4 regions of the Pseudalkalibacillus sp. NRS-1564 genome follow, and region 3 is predicted to be linked to each of the others. Evidence: riboswitches for the same ligand, from Rfam matches in the RefSeq annotation. Region 3 holds a riboswitch; each other region holds the start of a gene.
The links. A riboswitch is a leader RNA that binds a small molecule or an ion and turns the genes downstream of it on or off. The one in region 3 is predicted to bind S-adenosylmethionine.
Positions count from the first base shown of each region.

Region 1: another riboswitch for S-adenosylmethionine. It lies ahead of ACIFPW_RS00930 (assimilatory sulfite reductase (NADPH) flavoprotein subunit); the one in region 3 lies ahead of ACIFPW_RS17030 (sulfite oxidase-like oxidoreductase).
Region 2: another riboswitch for S-adenosylmethionine. It lies ahead of metK (methionine adenosyltransferase); the one in region 3 lies ahead of ACIFPW_RS17030 (sulfite oxidase-like oxidoreductase).
Region 4: another riboswitch for S-adenosylmethionine. It lies ahead of mtnK (S-methyl-5-thioribose kinase); the one in region 3 lies ahead of ACIFPW_RS17030 (sulfite oxidase-like oxidoreductase).

Region 1 is NZ_JBITPM010000002.1:106,292-109,710, forward strand. It holds gene ACIFPW_RS00915 (MBL fold metallo-hydrolase) at 1-546, shown strand, start outside; gene ACIFPW_RS00920 (ABC transporter ATP-binding protein) at 593-1,360, shown strand; gene ACIFPW_RS00925 (hypothetical protein) at 1,416-1,790, shown strand; SAM riboswitch class I at 1,950-2,061, shown strand; gene ACIFPW_RS00930 (assimilatory sulfite reductase (NADPH) flavoprotein subunit) at 2,225-3,419, shown strand, end outside.
Region 2 is NZ_JBITPM010000037.1:62,753-66,171, reverse strand. It holds gene pckA (phosphoenolpyruvate carboxykinase (ATP)) at 1-874, opposite strand, end outside; SAM riboswitch class I at 1,227-1,336, shown strand; gene metK (methionine adenosyltransferase) at 1,545-2,741, shown strand; gene ACIFPW_RS16735 (MSMEG_1061 family FMN-dependent PPOX-type flavoprotein) at 2,884-3,419, shown strand, end outside.
Region 3 is NZ_JBITPM010000038.1:35,351-38,769, forward strand. It holds gene ACIFPW_RS17010 (GNAT family N-acetyltransferase) at 1-336, shown strand, start outside; gene ACIFPW_RS17015 (GNAT family N-acetyltransferase) at 434-865, shown strand; gene ACIFPW_RS17020 (GNAT family N-acetyltransferase) at 1,061-1,366, shown strand; gene ACIFPW_RS17025 (hypothetical protein) at 1,338-1,526, shown strand; SAM riboswitch class I at 1,587-1,685, shown strand; gene ACIFPW_RS17030 (sulfite oxidase-like oxidoreductase) at 1,770-2,432, shown strand; gene ACIFPW_RS17035 (copper amine oxidase) at 2,697-3,419, shown strand, end outside.
Region 4 is NZ_JBITPM010000044.1:11,735-15,153, reverse strand. It holds gene mtnA (S-methyl-5-thioribose-1-phosphate isomerase) at 1-604, opposite strand, end outside; gene mtnK (S-methyl-5-thioribose kinase) at 605-1,816, opposite strand; SAM riboswitch class I at 1,931-2,067, opposite strand; partial or broken gene ACIFPW_RS19585 (carbon-nitrogen family hydrolase) at 2,154-2,934, opposite strand; gene ACIFPW_RS19580 (pyridoxal phosphate-dependent aminotransferase) at 3,043-3,419, shown strand, end outside.

The DNA.
Region 1 (3,419 bases), on a different contig from region 3:
TCTGATGATGAGTTGGATGAGCGGGTGAAAGAAGGCACTGAAATTGAATTTTGTGCAAATGCGATCAAGAAGGAATTTGTGGATTCTCGAGACATTACGATTACGCTACCAGATGTAACGTTTGGTGAGAAAATGGAGATTGATCTTGGTGGTGTCACGTGTATTCTTCACCCTGTTGGAGGCGATCACGCGGCTGATTCGGTTGTGATTTATATGAAGGAAGAGAAAATCCTTTTTCTTGGAGACTGCTTTTATCCTGATATTTTTTCAGAAAAAGTCAACTACACTGTTAACACAACAAATCGACTGCTTGATCAATTAGAAAGCTTTGAGGCAGAATGGTTCATCTTATCACACGGGGAGGCAATCTCTAAGGAGGATTTTAAGAACGAAGTGAACCTTTTACGTGCTGTTGCTTCTATTACTGAGGAGTGCAATGGTGATGTTACACGTATGCAAAAGTTGTATGAGCATAATGTTGGCAGAGACTCACGCGAAGAGGAGCTTGAAGTGATTCAAGAATTTGCTAACGGGTATACGATGTAAAAAGCGCTAGTTGGAATGACTTTCTTCAAAGAACGGAGTGGGATGTATGGCAATCATTCATGTAGAAAATGCTTATTACACACGTGAGAAACAGATGATTTTATCCGATATTTCTTTTTCCGTAGAGAAAGGACAGCATCAGGCCATTATCGGATTAAATGGATCAGGTAAAACGACACTACTTCAGTTAATTCACGGCTCGATCTGGCCACTGCTTCGCTATGATCCCGTCGTTGAAGTATTGGGGCATCGTCTTGGGAAAACTGATTTGAATGAGCTTAGAAAATCTATTGGCTGGGTGAGCAACGCTTTCACTGAGCGTATCTCGCCGATGCAGGAGCAGGTGACGGAACAGGAAGAATCGCAAGCGATGAAGATGATGCAGGAATGGGGGATTGCTCATTTACGCGGTAAACCTTTTCGAATTTGCTCTCAAGGTGAGAAGCAGAAAGTCCTGATAGCGAGAGCTTTGATGTCTTCGCCAAAGCTTCTTATTCTAGATGAACCGTGCAACGGACTTGATCTATATTCACGCGAACAGTTATTAGCTCAGGTTGAACGACTTGGAAAAGAGGAAGATGGTCCAACCATATTGTATATCACTCATCATATTGAAGAGATTTGTCCCGTATTCACTCACGCCATGATTATGGAAAATGGTCGAATTGCAGTGAATGGCAAGAAGAAAGATGTGTTAACAGCTGAACATCTTAGTAAAAGTATGGGCGTCCCTTTAGAAGTGACGTGGAACAGAGAGCGACCTTGGGTTCAGGTGAATTCAAATGAGATGAAGCCAGCTTATCCATCTGCATAAGGACCGTGTATCTCAAAAATGCCCAAATTCGTTCATCGTCAAAAGGAGGTATGTATTGAAGGATTTTGATTCGCTAACTCATAAAGAAATTGCGATTCGATATACGGTATTGACGCTGTTTCTATCGTCTACCATTTTTATAGTGGATTACGACCTTCCACTCTGGGCGTATGTCATATGCATGCTTCTATCGATATTTGGTATTGCGGTGAACTTGTTGAAATGGAAACGTGGGAAAAAAGTTAACGTCACATTTAAAGATCATGTCATTCGCTCCTGCGTTTTTTCTTTCATGGCCTTTCTCTTGTTGGTGCTGCCTTTTGACTACAGTTGGTTGATGATTCTTATGATTCTATCTCTTGTCATGGCGAATACGATTGATTTCATGCGCATGCGGAATAGGATACAAGAGGGGCAACGGCAGGGATAAAAGACCTGAATCATTTGGATTATTTTTCATGAAGATTGCTGGTGTTATCGCCATTTAGTTAATTGAATGATGATAATTTTCTAATAATATATTGACTTTTATTCGATCACGAGATAACATTTGAACCAATCATTGTCATTTACAATTTGATAGCAACATTTCTTATCAAGAGAGGTGGAGGGACTGGCCCTATGAAGCTTCGGCAACCGATGAGATGATCCTTCATCTCATACTGTGCCAAATCCAGCAGGTTTATCCTGAAAGATAAGAAGACTGGCTTCGTACTTACAAACCTTTCTTCTTATGTTTTGAGAAGAGAGGTTTTTTGTGTTGAATGGGTTAGGGGGAATGCAGACGAATTTATTTGCTATTAATTCCGAGTAAACTACTTTCATTACATTGAATTAAATTTTAGTATTGTGAGGTGGATTGTATTGCAGTTACAGGTTGTGAATAGCCCTTTTGACAAAGAACAAACGGAGCTTTTAAATCGTCTCTTACCAACATTAAATGAGACGCAGAAAATATGGCTGAGCGGATACCTTTCCGTACCAGGTAGCTCTGAAGCTGCGGCAGCTACTGAGACGATTGCTCAAGGTGTTTCTGCTTCAGAAGCATTCTCTAAACAAGAAGCAAAAACACGTGAGCTTACGATTCTCTATGGCTCACATACTGGCAATTGTCAGTCACTAGCGGAATCTTTCTTTGAGCGATTGGAAAACGAGAAATACAACGTTACCCTTTCATCGCTTGATGATTTTAAGCCAAAGTCGCTTAAAAAAGTAGAAGATTTATTATTGATTACAAGCACCCATGGAGATGGCGATCCTCCTGATAATGCGTTAAGCTTCCATGACTTTGTTCAAAGTAAGAGAGCCCCTGAATTAGATGGTCTCAGATTCTCAGTCTTATCACTTGGTGATAGCTCCTATGAATTTTTCTGCCAAACCGGGAAAGATTTTGACAAGCGCTTTGAAGAATTAGGTGCAACAAGGCTCTATCCTCGTGTAGATTGTGATCTTGATTTCGAAGAGCCTGCAGAAGAGTGGTTCGAAGGCGTGACGGGAGTATTGAAAGAAGATCAGTCTACGAGAGAATCGACTTCTGAAACAAAACCTGATGAGTCGAATCAGACGTATTCCAGAACGAATCCATTCAAAGCCGAAATTCTTGAGAATGTTAATTTGAATGGACGTGGATCGAATAAAGAAACACGGCACATTGAGCTTGATCTTGAAGGATCGAACCTTGAATATGAGCCGGGTGATAGCCTTGGTATTTACCCGGAGAATGATACTGCTCTTGTCCGTCAGCTAATCGATGAAATGAACTGGAAGCGAGAAGAACAGGTTACGGTGAACAAAAAGGGTGACGTTCAGCCACTTGAAGAAGCTTTAACGAAAACATATGAGATTACGAGTCTCACAAAGCCATTGCTCAAGAAGATTGCAGAGCTGACATCAAGTTTTGAGCTTAAGCGCATGGTTGAAGCGGAAGGCGAAGAACTAAGAACATACCTTTACGGTAGAGATTTAATTGATTTGGTGAAGGACTACGGACCGTGGACCGTCTCGGCACAGGAGTTTGTAAACGTTCTGCGCAAAATTCCGGTTCGTCTTTATTCGATCG
Region 2 (3,419 bases), on a different contig from region 3:
CAAAGCGAATTGCATCCCAGATTTCAGGTTCTTTTTCTTTTGATAAGTTGATGCACTTAGCGTAGCATCCACCTTCAATATTAAAGACACCATTCATAGACCATCCGTGTTCATCATCACCGATAAGAGATCGATGAGCATCTGCTGAGAGCGTTGTCTTTCCAGTTCCAGATAAACCGAAAAATAGAGCAACATCCCCCTCTTTACCTACGTTAGCAGAGCAGTGCATTGAAAGAATATTTCGCTCTGGTAATAAGTAGTTCATAACGGTGAAAATAGACTTTTTAATTTCTCCAGCATATTCTGTTCCACCAATTAAGACGGTTCGTTTCTCAAAGGAGATAATAATAAATGTTTCTGAATTTGTGCCATCCACTTCTGGATCAGCTTGAAAACCAGGTGCAGAAATGACAGTGAATTCAGCGTCATGTTCTTTTAACTCTGATTCATTCGGACAGATGAACAGCTGGTGGGCGAAAAGGTTATGCCAGGCATATTCATTAATAACCTGAATGGGTAGTCTTGATGACTGGTCAGCACCAGCAAATCCTTTAAACACATAAAGTCCCTTTTTCTCACCGAGATAGTTCAACACCTTTGTGTAAAGGTTTTCAAAACTTTTTTCGGAAATAGGTTGGTTTGTTTCCCAGTTCACTTTGTTCTTTACGGAATCTTCCTTTACAATGAACTTGTCCCCAGGAGAACGTCCTGTATATTTTCCGGTTTCTACGCGAAGAGCTCCTGTAGCTGATAGTTGCCCTTCGTTTTTAAATAGTGAATGTTCAACCAGTTCAGACACTGATAAATTCACATGTGGATTATTCTTATTTAATATCGCATCCAATAACGGTGAGGAGAAGGAAGCTGTTTTCATACGTTAAACCCATCCTTTTTTAAAGATTTCGTTGATTGACTTGTTTAACTCAAAAATAGTATAACACATTCATTCAATTATTCTATACTAATCTATGTATTTTTTGCATAAAAAGTGAAAAATGGGTGAATGACTATTTCTTTAGGTTGAAATCCTGTCGCCATTATATAGGAAGTGATTATTTTATGGGTAAGGATTAGGGTAGTGGTTCGGTCGCTTCGCCCTTGAATTCGAACACAAAGCCCGTGTTCTTTTTGTAGGGCTCCAGCGCTTGTCGAAGCTAAACGGGCGCTTCCGCTTTTCTTCATTGACACATCCTTTCATGTGCGTTATTATATGTCGAGAATGGATACTCTTATCCCGAGCAGGCGGAGGGACAGGCCCGATGAAGCTCAGCAACCAACTCCTATACAACAGGATTAAGGTGCTAACCTGCAAGACGATAGTCTTGGAAGATAAGAGGCGAAAGGCATGAGATATCAGCTCCTTTTCCCTCTGAATGTAGGGAAGGGCTTTTTTAATGTCGTTGAGATTGATGACGCTATAAAAAAAGGTAAGACGATAAGAAATTGAATTCGTTCTCTCGTTTCGGCACAGGGTAATAGGGAAATGAGTACCGTATCCATTACAACATAATTAGATAGGATCCAATCCTTAAGGAGGTACTTGAGTGAGTAATCGTCGTTTGTTTACTTCTGAGTCAGTAACAGAGGGGCATCCTGATAAAATTTCAGATCAGATTTCCGATGCCATTCTGGATGATATTCTTGCGCATGATCCAAATGCGCGCGTTGCCTGTGAAACTACAGTAACAACTGGTCTTGTTCTAGTTTCCGGTGAAATTACAACATCACACTATGTTGATATTCCGAAAGTGGTTCGTGAGACGATTCAAACGATCGGCTATACACGTGCGAAATACGGATTTGATGCTGAAACATGTGCTGTTCTTTCATCTATTGATGAACAGTCTGCAGACATCGCTGCAGGTGTAAACGTTGCTCTTGAAGCACGTGAAGGTACGATGTCAGATGATGAAATCGATGCAATTGGTGCAGGTGACCAGGGGCTTATGTTTGGTTACGCTTGTAATGAAACAGCGGAATTAATGCCGCTTCCGATTTCTCTTGCGCATAAACTAGCGCGTCGTTTGAGTGAAGTAAGAAAAGAAGAAATTCTTCCTTATCTTCGTCCTGATGGTAAAACACAAGTAACAGTGAAATACGATGAAGCTGGTAAGCCGGTTCGCGTTGATACCATTGTTGTTTCTACACAGCATCATCCTGAAATTTCACTTGAACAAATTCAACGTAACATCAAAGAACACGTTGTGAAGCCGGTTGTTCCTGCTGAATTAATTGATGAAGAAACAAAATACTTCATCAACCCAACAGGACGCTTTGTTATCGGTGGACCGCAGGGTGACGCAGGTTTAACAGGAAGAAAAATCATTGTTGATACTTACGGCGGTTATGCGCGTCACGGTGGCGGTGCTTTCTCAGGTAAGGATGCTACGAAAGTAGACCGTTCTGCGGCATATGCTGCTCGTTATGTTGCTAAGAACCTTGTGGCAGCGGGTCTAACAGATCGTTGTGAAGTTCAACTTGCTTACGCTATTGGGGTTGCTCAGCCAGTATCAATTGCTATTGATACATTTGGCACAGGAAAAGTGTCTGAGGAAAGTCTTGTAGAGCTAGTAAGAGAGAACTTCGATCTTCGTCCAGCAGGCATTATAAAGATGCTTGATCTTAGACGTCCCATTTATAAGCAAACAGCTGCGTATGGACATTTTGGACGTACTGATATTGACCTTCCATGGGAACAAACAGATCGTGCAGAATCCCTTAAACAGGGTGCCGGAATTTAATTAATTTCTAAGAAGCCAAAAATATTTTGGCTTCTTTTTTTTGCTCTATCATCCTTTTTGACATCCGTTATATTGTATTGAATTATCATAAAATAGATGGGTGTTGTGATAAAATGGAAGAAAAAATGGAGGAGTGTAATGTGTGAATACTAGTATATTCGGAGAAACCGTGACCGATGTGAATGAACTAAAAGACATGGCAGGAATACCGAGTAAATTGGCTGCAAACAAAGTCATATCTTTTCTTGATAAACACTGTAAAGAGTTCATATGCCGTACACCATTTATTACGATTGCCACCCAATCAAGTACGGGTGGTGATGTTTCGCCAAGAGGCGATGCACCGGGGTTTATTCAGGTTCTAGATAATCATCATTTATTGATACCGGAAAGACCGGGAAATAAACGAATGGACTCATTGATCAATTTATTAGAAAACCCAAATATCGGTTTGCTGCTGATGATTCCCGGCCGAGAAGAAGCGTTGCGTATTAATGGGAAGGCCTTGATTGTAAAAGATAAAACGCTGCTAGAGCAGTGTGAATATAAGGGGAAAACGCCTTTGTTAGGTATTGGAGTAGAAGTAAAGGAATGCTACATTCATTGTGCCAAAGCCTTTAAACGATCATATCTTTTTGAACCTGAACGATGGCCGAGTACTGAGGGGCTCGCCCCAGC
Region 3 (3,419 bases):
TTACTCTTCCATAAACAGACGGGTGATTTTATCGGTTCCTCAGGGTTACATCGAATAGATTGGAACGTTCGTAAATTTGAAATCGGTTATTGGATTGATTCTAGATACGCTGGTCAAGGCTATATGTCTGAAGCGGTCCAAGGCATTGTAGATTACGCCTTTTCAGAGCTAAACGCTAGAAGGCTAGAAATTCGTTGTAATGCGACAAATTGGCGAAGTCGGCGAATTGCCGAGAAACAATCGTTTCAACTTGAGGCTATTTTACGAAACGACCATGTCTCAATTGATGGCAGTAAACTAACTGATACATGCGTCTATGCTTTAACAAAAAAATAAATTTGGTAAGAATATGCATCTTACTTATGGGAGGAATAAGGTTCTTGCATCAAGAATAAACGAGTAATGAATGATTTTGATGATGGAGGGAAACTATGTGATCGAACGAGCGACGATAGAAGAAAGAGATTTTATTTTGTCGAATTCCATTCAATCTGTTAATGAAGGAACGACAAATCCCGGTATCGTAAAAGAAGAGAAAGCACTTGAAATTGTATCATCCATTCTTGATCGAGGTGGTTACCACCTCATTTATCGCGACGAAGGGGAAATTGCTGGCTGGGTATTACTTGGAGAAAACACGGATTATTTTACAGAAAGCAAGCATGGGTTCATTTATGATGTATTTGTTTTTCCAAAGTTTCGTGGGAAAGGGTATTCTAAGCAGCTCGTTCAAGCGAGTATTGAAAACTTCAAAGAACAGGGATATGAGGAAATTCGTTTGAATGTGTATTCCTCTAACTTCGCGAAATACATTTATAAAGACATTGGATTTCGAGAACTTCAAACGATCATGGTTTATAAATAGTTGTCCAGCTTCTTTTCATTTATTAAAAGAATGTGAAAAACAACTCATAATCAATCATCATGCCCTTGGAACTTGCTACACTATTTTTGCAGGGACTTCCCCGGTTCCTGCCCCCTTAAAATATAAAGTGTGAGCCCCATGCATTTCCCAGCATGGGGCTTTTCCTTTTCAATCACACAGAAATGAGGGAGAGTATTGGTATATCAATTTAAGTTAATAAGTCAAGAAGAAGTCGAGCGAATTATCTCGTGGAACTATGATGGGCTATACTCATTTTATAATATGGACGAGGATCTTGAAGATCTAAAAGAGTTCCGGGAAGATGCAGCCAGCAATGAAAATTATTGGAGCGTCTACCATAGGGATCATCTTATTGGTTTTTTTAGTTTTCATGAGCATGAAGACAACCATATAGAAATTGGCCTAGGAATGTGTCCCGATAATGTTGGAAAAGGAGAAGGCTTTTCTTTTTTTGGAGGCTGGCCTTCAAAAAGCAGTTGAATTGTATCGTCCAACTTCCTTTGGAATGGCAGTAGCTGAATTTAATAAACGAGCCATAAAAGTGTATCAAAGGGCTGGATTTCAAATCACTCATCTGTTTATGCAACAAACCAATGGGGGAGAATTTCAATTTGTTGAAATGAAGAAAAACCTCGTTTAAAACAATAATTGCAAAATACTAAATAGACCGATAGAATGAATCAAAATTAGATTTTTAATTTCCTTATTGAGAGAGGCGGAGGGACTGGCCCTTTGATGCCCGGCAACCTGATAGACAAGGTGCCAAATCCAGCAGAGTCTATGCTCTGAGAGATAAGGAAGAGCTCTGAAGCGAACTCTTCCTTATTAGTTAGGAAGAGTTTTTTTAGACGATTCAATAAATGAGAGACGGGTTGTGAAGAATTTGAAAAAAGCTGACCGTATTCGCAAAATGAAAGTTCCAGATGCAAGTGAAAAGTATGGTGATCGTCTGCCACCGGGGCAAGTACTTACAGAAAGGTTCCCTATTCTACATGAAGGTGATGTACCTGTGTATGAGATGTCGACATGGAACCTAAGTGTATTTGGAGAAATTGATAAGGAAGTGATCATTTCCTATAGCGACATACTTGCCTTACCACAGAAGAAAGTAAAGTGTGATATTCACTGTGTCACAAGGTGGTCTAGGTTTGATAATACTTTTGAAGGGGTTTTGATTAAGGATTTTATGAACGCATATGGGATAGTACCGAAAACGAACCATGTTATGCTACATGGTGACTATAACTATACAACGAATATTCACCTCACTGACTTAATGAGAGATAATGTTATTCTTGCCCACTCAGTCGATGGAGAGAAATTAACGGCAAAACACGGATGGCCTCTCAGGTTAGTTGTACCGCATCTTTACTTCTGGAAAAGTATTAAATGGATCAGAGGTATAGAATTTATCAATGAAGACAAACCTGGTTTTTGGGAACAAAACGGATTTCATAACCATGCCGATCCATTTAAAGAAGAAAGGTTTTCTGGAGAGGATTTGGGACTACCGGAAGATGAATGGGAGAAAAAAGAGTTTGATTAATTTTTCTTAAAAAAGCGGGCGTGATTAACACATATAGAATTGATTGAGGAAAAGGTAGTTTATTATCACATTCTAAATATCATCATATCTATAAAAAAATAGTTAAAACTTGAAAGTCAGCAGAACCTTAGTATGTGTGGGTTTTGCTGACTTTTTATTCTCTGGTAATTAAAAAAAGAGAAGAATTTTAAAAAAGAATGATCTAAATGGATCTTCCCTCCGTTAGCTAAGTGTAAATCAAAATTAAGGGGAGTGGATTTGAAAATGAATACGAACAAGAATATGAAAAAGAAAGTGATCGATTGGAAAAAGGGACTATTAATTGTTCCGCTTAGCTTTTCACTTTTAATACCAACTGCTGGAGCATTTGCCTCTGACCACGACCAGCAAATGGACAAGCCTACAGTAGAAACACCAGGTGCTGATCTTCGTGCTGATCTTGGCCATTTACTAAGTGAGCATGCTTATCTTGCAGTAGAAACAATGAGAAAAGGAGCTGAAGGTTCTGCAGATTTTGAAGCTTCTGCTGGTGCCTTAAGTGAAAACACGGAAGACCTTACAGCTGCGATTACATCCGTTTATGGTGAAGAAGCAGGAGCTGAATTTAATGAAATTTGGAGCAATCATATCGGTTTCTTCGTTGACTATGTGAAAGCAACAGGTAATGAAGATGAAGATGCAAAACAAAAAGCTTTAGATAGCTTAGATGGTTATAAAGAAGATTTCTCTAATTTCTTGGAAAATGCAACAGGAGAACGACTTCAAGCTGAAACATTGTCTGAAGGACTTCAAGCTCACATTAATCAGTTGATTGGTTCATTTGATAGCTATGTAGCAGGTGATTATGAGATGGCTTACGAGAAAGAACGTGAAGCGATTGCTCACATGCAAATGGTGGCTAAAGGATTCTCTGGTGCCATTACTGATCAGTTCCCAGACAAGTTCGAGAACACAAAAGCCGTAACACCAGCATCTGATCTTCGTGCA
Region 4 (3,419 bases), on a different contig from region 3:
ATGCGGTTAATCGAGCACCCTGTAGAACTGGTCTGGTTTCTGTTGCAATTGCAGAGATGGAGAGACCGTTTTCCTTTGCCAGATGGAGAGGCGCAAGAGCAGTCCCGTATTTTGCTGTTGCGATCCCACCTGCATTGCAGTGTGTGAGGATGGTATCCCCATTATTTAATAGCTTCAGACCATGTTCTCCGATACGCTGACAGACAAGTTCATCCTCTTTATGGATAGTAAGTGCTTCGTGCAGAATAGCTTCTTTCATTTTTTGAACTGTTGGTAAGGAAAAGCTAGCTCGGATGATGCGATCGATCGCCCAAGAGAGATTAACTGCAGTGGGACGAGAGGAGGCAAGATATTTTCCTTGGTTGACTAGCGCTGTTTTGAACGCTATTGCTTCGTTTGTTTGAACATGCTGACTCCAAAGAACAAGACCATACGCTGCGGCGATTCCAATGGCTGGTGCTCCGCGGACCACAAGGGCAGAAATGCTATTCCAGACATCCTCGATTGCCGTTTGCTTAAGGTAGATCTCTTGTTGTGGAAGATGCCGTTGATCGAGGAGTAAGAGATGATCACCTTTCCACTGGAGTGATGAGATAACAGTCATTTAAATGACCTCCTTGATTGCTTTAATGTATTGTTCAATCGAAGTGATGCTTTTTCGGTCTAAAATAAGTTTTTTTCCAAGGGTAAGCGCCTTTTTTTCCACAGCGAGTTTTACTCTTGGATCACTGATCGTCTCGATCTCTTCTACATGAGCAAGTCCAATCGTTCTTCGGATGATTTTACAGCCGGAAAATCCAATGCTATCGACAAAAATAGATTGTAGAAGAGCGTCTAGGTATCCTCTCGAATAACGATTATCTTCTGAGAGATGGTCGTCCCATAATGATCGGAAAGTAGATTCAAATACGTTCCAAACCTCGGTAGTGACGCCAAATAAATAAGCGAGGTATCCTTCTTTCTCTTCTTCTGATCTATGGGCCTCCTGCGACAGGATACTAAGCGCAATATTGGCGATAAAAGCACCGACATCAAAACCAGCTGGCCCATAGAAAGCAAATTCTGGATCGATTATTTTGGTTGAGCTTTCCGTAACAAACAGGCTACCTGTATGTAAGTCCCCATGTATCAAAGCTTCTCCTTTTGTTAAAAAAGAGTGTTTGAGGGAGGCCACTTCAGTGAGGAAATCGTCATCTTCCCACAGCGATTCAACATCTGCTCGAAGCTCTTCTGTAAAGGCATTGCTTTCGGCATTGTAGAAAGGATCTGAAAATACGAGGGTTTCTGTTATGCCACATAAGTCTGGATTACTAAACCGTTTGGCAAGCTCTTTCTTATTTGCCGAACCAAGACCGTAGTCAGAAGTGAAAAAGAGCGTATGAGCGAGGTAGGTACCGACGTTTCTTGCAAGTTCAGGATATATACGTCCTTCAATAAGTCCTTTGCGTAAAATAGTGTGCGTTGATAAATCTTCCATAACCGTTGCGGCTTTTTCAGCGTCATGCAAATAAACGATTGGAGAAAAGTCAGGAACGAGCGAGTGAGCTTGCTTGAGCGCCTCGCTTTCAATTCTGGACCGATCAAGTGTAAGCGGCCAGGATTCGCCAACTACTTTGGCATAAGGCAAGGCTTGTTTGACGATCCAGGATTGTCCTGTTTTCTTGTGTTGAACATGAAAGACATAATTTAAATTGCCATCGCCAATTTCCTTTACATGAACGGGAGCGGTGCGATCCAAAAGCTCGTGATGCTCTAAAAATTGCACAACTGTTTCGCTTGTAAACGGTGTGTACCCTGAAGTGATCTGAATACCCATGTAAAATTCCCCTTTCAACTATTTATGGTTGTTGTATTGCATGAAGATCGGAATTTCGGCATAAAAAAAGCCTCTTTCCGAAGAAAGAGGCTTGAAGACAGAGATACTTCACACCTCTTATCTTCCAGAATGAATATCATCCTGTTGGAAGTAGCACCGTGCCATTTAAGTCATGGATTCATCTGGACTTAAAAATAGGTCGGTTGCTGGGCGTCATAGGGCCAAATCCCTCAGCCTGCTCTTGATAAGAGAAAGTTTATGAAATTATTTTACAATTTTTTCGCTTGAAATGTATGTTACAGAGAAAGGAACATGTTTGTCAATAATATTTTGAATATTATTTATAAATATCTGGACGTCGATCTTCAAAGATAGGAATGCGACTCCGGATTGATGACATTTCCTCTTCGTCAATAGAACCTGTTAAAATAACTTCTTCTTCTCCTGCTTCTGCGATAATTGTTCCCCACGGATCAATGATCAATGAGTGTCCTCCAAACGTATTATCAGGATCTGCCCCGACACGATTACAAGCAATCACGTAGCACTGATTTTCAATCGCGCGACTGATAAGTAATGCTCGCCAATGATCGGTGCGTTGCTTTGGCCATTCTGCTGGTACGAACAATACTTGGGCACCTTCAACTGCATGAAGGCGAAGCCACTCAGGAAAGCGAATATCATAACAAATGAACCCGGCACATGGGAGTTCTTCAAGTGTGAAATGACTTTTTTCATTTCCAGAAACGAGGAATTTCTCTTCATTCATCAAACGAAACAGGTGCGCTTTGCTATACTCATGAACGAGCTGCCCATCTCGATTGAACACAAGCATGGTGTTCGTTACTTCGCCGTTATGATGCTTAGCGATGGAGCCCCCGACAATATTTACGTCGTTTTTTTGCGAGGCGAGATAGAAAAGCAATCGACTTTTCTGCATCAGTATCTCCAATTTCATCAAGACGAGATAAATCATAACCTGTGGACCACAATTCTGGTAAAACGATGATATCTGGTTTGTCACTCACCGCCTTAGAAACAAGCTCTTCAACTTTAGAGAAATTCTTTTCTGGATTGCCAAAAGCAATATCAAATTGCAACAGGGCAAGGTTTTTCATTGATTTGTCCTCCTTACATGTTTAGAAATTGACCTTTACATGGTTGTGTATCCAAGATAACATAACTTATTAGAATTTCTCGAAAATTTTAACAGGATGTGATTCCATTTGAAACAATTTCAAACTTCAGATGCACTTAAACGTTTACCAGAACAATTTTTTGCGAAGCTTGCTGGAAAAGTGAACCGTTATGTAGAGGCGGGATATGACATTATTAACCTTGGCCAAGGAAATCCTGACCAGCCGACGCCTGCGCATATTATCGAGTCTTTGCAGCAGGCAGCTGAAAACCCTGCATACCACAAGTATCCGCCATTTAAGGGACAACCTTTTCTGAAACAAGCCGCGGCTGACTTCTATAAGCGAGAGTTTGGTGTTGAGCTTGATCCGGAGAAAGAGGTAGCCGTCCTTTTTGGTGGAAAAGCTGGCCTTGTAGAAGTCAGTCAATGTTTGTTAAATAAAAGTGACGTGGCGCTCGTGCCAGA